One region of the Pseudoalteromonas sp. AOP31-A2-14 genome, then DNA from elsewhere that is predicted to be linked to it. Evidence: riboswitches for the same ligand, from Rfam matches in the RefSeq annotation. Region 1 holds a riboswitch; the other holds the start of a gene.
What was found. A riboswitch is a leader RNA that binds a small molecule or an ion and turns the genes downstream of it on or off. The one in region 1 is predicted to bind cobalamin.

Region 1 (2,460 bases):
ACAGCTTGGCACTGAACATTGAACCTACATGTGTAGGATAGGTGGGAGACTTAGAAGATGAGACGCTAGTTTTGTTGGAGTCGTCCTTGAAATACCACCCTTGTAGTTTTGATGTTCTAACGTCGGTCCCTGAATCGGGATTACGGACAGTGTCTGGTGGGTAGTTTGACTGGGGCGGTCTCCTCCTAAAGAGTAACGGAGGAGCACGAAGGTTGGCTAAGTACGGTCGGACATCGTACGGTTAGTGTAATGGTAGAAGCCAGCTTAACTGCGAGACAGACACGTCGAGCAGGTACGAAAGTAGGTCATAGTGATCCGGTGGTTCTGAATGGAAGGGCCATCGCTCAACGGATAAAAGGTACTCCGGGGATAACAGGCTGATACCGCCCAAGAGTTCATATCGACGGCGGTGTTTGGCACCTCGATGTCGGCTCATCACATCCTGGGGCTGAAGTCGGTCCCAAGGGTATGGCTGTTCGCCATTTAAAGTGGTACGCGAGCTGGGTTTAGAACGTCGTGAGACAGTTCGGTCCCTATCTGCCGTGGGCGTTTGAGAATTGAGAGGGGTTGCTCCTAGTACGAGAGGACCGGAGTGAACGAACCGCTGGTGTTCGGGTTGTCATGCCAATGGCATTGCCCGGTAGCTACGTTCGGAACTGATAAGCGCTGAAAGCATCTAAGCGCGAAGCAGGCCTCGAGATGATTTCTCACTAGACTTTTAAAGTCTCTGAAGGGCCGTTGAAGACTACAACGTTGATAGGCAAGATGTGGAAGCATGGTGACATGTTAAGCTAACTTGTACTAATTACCCGTGAGGCTTAACCATACAACGCCAAACGCGTTTTGTGTGACAGTTTGACAGAAGTTAATATGACTAAAGTAGATATTACGCAGAAAGACTTAAAAAATATTATCAGAATTTCCAAATTCAGTTAGTTTGTAGTGATACGAATTAACGCCCAAATTTGCTTGGTGACAATAGCGTTTTGGACCCACCTGACTCCATGCCGAACTCAGTAGTGAAACGAAACAGCGCCGATGATAGTGTAGCATTTGTTATGCGAAAGTAGGACATTACCAGGCTTCAAATTGTAGAAAGCCCGGCTCATTGAGTCGGGCTTTTTTACGTCTGGAGTAAAGTAAAAACACCAAGCCAATACCCCAATCCAGGACCCCGTAGCGAACTCAGTAGTGAAACACAGCCGCTCTGGGCGAGCCCTTGCAAAGACAGTGTCGTATTTGTTATGCGACTCTCTACCGGTGTCGGCACTACGCATTACCCGGCTTCAAATTAAAGAAAGCCCAATTCGAAAGCGTCGGGCTTTTTACGTCCACGGGAAAGTGAAAAGAACACCAAGAATACTTCAGTGCCTCATATTCCCCCTTCAAAAAAGAACCTCATAAATTCTACTTTAAATATTAATTGAAATATTTACTAACCTGCTCATAATAGACGAGTGTTTAGGAATGAGGTGAAAATCCTTAGCTGTTCCCGCAACTGTAAACAGTTCATACTGTAAGTCAGATACTAAACACCTTTATTTCATCAATGAGCGGGTAAACTCACTTTATACGCAAGTCTTTGTACTGGTGTTTACTGTATGGGTTTTACGCTTCGAGCAGAGACATACATTGCAGATAAACACACCGCTAATAACAGTGAATGAGCTATCGTGGGCTGTTGCTGATACAGAAGTTCTTAAAAGTATAAACTTATCAGTAGATCACGGTAAGTTTATTGGTTTACTGGGACCAAATGGGGCTGGAAAATCAAGTTTACTTCGCTGTATTTATCGCTATTGTAAGCCCAGTAAAGGCGATGTACGACTTTCAGGGCATGATATTTGGCAACTTAATTCAGATGATTATGCTAAGCAGGTTGCTGTTGTTTTACAAGAAACGCCTTCACAATTTAACCTTTCTCTTTTTGATGTGGTAAGCCTTGGCCTAACGCCACACAAACGCCTTTTTAGTGGCACAACAAATGATGATAAAAAACTTATTCAGCAAGCAATTGCACAAGTTGATTTAACTGAGCATAGTAATCAAGTATTTGATTCGCTTTCAGGTGGGGAAAAACAACGTGCGCTGATAGCCCGTGCGATAGTGCAAAGGCCACAACTTCTGATCATGGATGAGCCGACCAGCCATCTTGACGTGAAATATCAAATACAGTTAATGGAGCTGGCAAAGTCTTTAAATGTTACCGTACTTGCTTCATTCCACGATTTAAATTTAGCCGCTAGTCTTTGTGACGAACTCCTTGTTATAAATCAAGGAGAAATAGTTGCAGCAGGCAAACCTCAAGAGGTTATTACTGAGAAAATGCTTAGTGAGGTTTTTGGTGTATGCGCAAAAGTATCAACTCATCCGCAAAGCCGTGATAAGACCATTCCACATATAACTTACTTTTACGGTTATCAAATTGGAGAGCGTGATGCAGCTAAAAAATAAGTTCAG
Region 2 (2,460 bases), 2.0 Mb from region 1:
GTATTGTTCCCGTATGCACGTGAAGCGGTATCAAACTTAGTTAACCGTGGTACATTCCCACAGCTTAATCTTGCACCTGTAAACTTTGATGCGTTATTCGCACAATATATGCAGCAACGTGCAGCGCAAGCTGAACAGGCTCCTGCAGACGCATAAGCCATGAGTACAGCAAATTCAGCTGTTACAGTATTAGGGGCGGGGTCGTATGGCACCGCCCTTGCTATTTGCTTAGCCCGAAATGGTCACTACGTGACGCTTTGGGGGCGCAATAGCGACGACGTTGCCACGCTTGCAGCTGAGCGGAAAAATCAACGTTACTTGCCCGATGTCACTTTCCCTGACACGCTTCACCTTGAAGCCGATTTACATACCGCCGTTAGTGCCAGTAAAATTATATTAGTGGTCGTACCAAGCCATGCTTTTGGTGATACTTTACAGCAAATAAAACCCTCTCTTCGTGAAGGCGCTGAAGTTGCGTGGGCGACTAAAGGGCTTGAACCTGATACAGGACGTTTGTTACAAGAAGTGGCACAGCAAGAGCTCGGTGATGACGTGCCGCTGGCGGTTGTTTCAGGCCCGACATTTGCCAAAGAAATGGCAATAGGGCTACCAACGGCTATTTCTGTTTCATCAACCTCAACAGTGTTTGCTAAACAGCTTGCAGATTTACTGCATTGCGGGCGTTCATTTCGGGTGTATAACAATAATGACTTTATTGGTATTCAACTCGGTGGGGCAGTTAAAAATGTAATTGCGATTGGTGCGGGAATGTCAGATGGTTTTGGTTTTGGTGCTAATGCACGCACAGCCTTGATCACTCGAGGTTTAGCAGAGCTTTGCCGATTAGGCTGCGCACTCGGTGCTAAGTCAGAAACCTTTATGGGGATGGCTGGGCTAGGTGATTTGATTTTAACTTGCACCGACAATCAATCGCGTAATCGTCGCTTTGGTTTAGCGCTTGGTAAAGGTGAAGGCGTTGAAGCTGCTATCGAATCTATTGGTCAGGTGGTTGAAGGCTATCGTAATACCAAAGAAGTGTATTTACTTGCCCAGCGTGCCGGTATTGAAATGCCTATTACTGAGCAAATCTACCAAGTGCTTTATGAGAATAAAGACGTTAAGGAAGCCGCAATGGCATTACTGGGACGCGAGCAACGCTCAGAGTAATACACTGTAAATACTTAATGTTAATTATAAGCGCTACTTTTGTAGCGCTTTTTTTATGTTTTCGATTCTGGCTTTATAGCTGTATAGACGTCCATTGACATTGTTCCCTAAAATAATCACAATAGCGGCCTATTTTCAGGGTGCTTGTGGTTATTTATTTTTCAGGAGAGTTGATAAATACCATGAGATAATCGGGAAGTTGGTGAAGTTCACAGGATTGTGATACTTAATCCAGCACTGCCCCCGCAACGGTGATGGGTTTTATCTATTTTATTAATGATAATCCCTAAGTCCGGAGACCGGCCCTGAAGCAAATTTACTACTAGTACTTGTGCGGTGGGCGCGGGTTAGGGGAAATCATGTTAACTAAATCTACTTTAGGCGTAGCTGTGTCTGCTGCGTTGTCTTTTTCTGTGTCTGCACAGCAACCAATCGAACGTATTACTGTGTCAGCAAACAAATTTGAGCAGTCGATCACCGATGTACTGGCAAGCGTTGATGTTATTGAACGCAGTGATATTGAGCAAACCAATGTGCGTGACTTGCCTAGTTTACTAGCGACTCAAGTCGGTTTTCAAATCAATAATAATGGTGGTTTTGGGCAAAATTCAGGTGTTTCGCTGCGTGGTTCGGGCTCTCGCCATACACTTATTTTGATTGATGGTGTGCGAGTCGGCTCGGCCACCCTTGGTTATAAAGCGATTAGTAATATTCCGCTAAATTCAATTGAACGCATTGAGGTTATTAAAGGCTCTCGAGCGGCAGTTTATGGATCGGATGCCTTAGCTGGGGTTATCAACATTATTACTCGCCAAGCGGAAAACGTGATCCTTGATGCAACTTTTGGCTCTGATGCTTATCAAAATTATCAAGTTGCGGCGAGTACTCAGGTCGATGGATTTAGCGCCGGTGTTAATGCAGGCTTTGAAAAAACAGATGGTTTTGATGCCTTGCAAGGTGTTGCACCTGATGAAGATAGTTATGAGAATAAAAACATTGGCTTTAATGCTCGTTTTGATGCTGCTGCATTGGGTGTATTTAAAGCGCGTGGGCAATACAGTGAAGGCTATGCACAATATGATAGCGCTTTTTCACCAGCCGATAGCACCATTGAGCAGAATGATTTTGAAAATTACCAGGCATTGCTAGGGTGGGCTAAATCATTCAATAAGCAAACTCACAGTGTCGATGTTGCGTTATCTAGTGATAACTCAGACAACACGTATATTGCTTATACGGGTAATGCCACTACAGATACGTTTGATACAAAGCGTGAGCAAGTAGATTACAACG

Region 2: another riboswitch for cobalamin. It lies ahead of ACT3S9_RS02485 (TonB-dependent receptor domain-containing protein); the one in region 1 lies ahead of ACT3S9_RS11830 (ABC transporter ATP-binding protein).

Annotation. Positions count from the first base shown of each region.
Region 1 is NZ_JBQSXI010000001.1:2,548,664-2,551,123, reverse strand. Features, by position in the region: rRNA gene ACT3S9_RS11840 (23S ribosomal RNA) at 1-826, shown strand, start outside; rRNA gene rrf (5S ribosomal RNA) at 969-1,083, shown strand; cobalamin riboswitch at 1,413-1,551, shown strand; gene ACT3S9_RS11830 (ABC transporter ATP-binding protein) at 1,633-2,454, shown strand; gene ACT3S9_RS11825 (FecCD family ABC transporter permease) at 2,438-2,460, shown strand, end outside.
Region 2 is NZ_JBQSXI010000001.1:532,019-534,478, forward strand. Features, by position in the region: gene secB (protein-export chaperone SecB) at 1-156, shown strand, start outside; gene gpsA (NAD(P)H-dependent glycerol-3-phosphate dehydrogenase) at 160-1,167, shown strand; cobalamin riboswitch at 1,302-1,477, shown strand; gene ACT3S9_RS02485 (TonB-dependent receptor domain-containing protein) at 1,527-2,460, shown strand, end outside.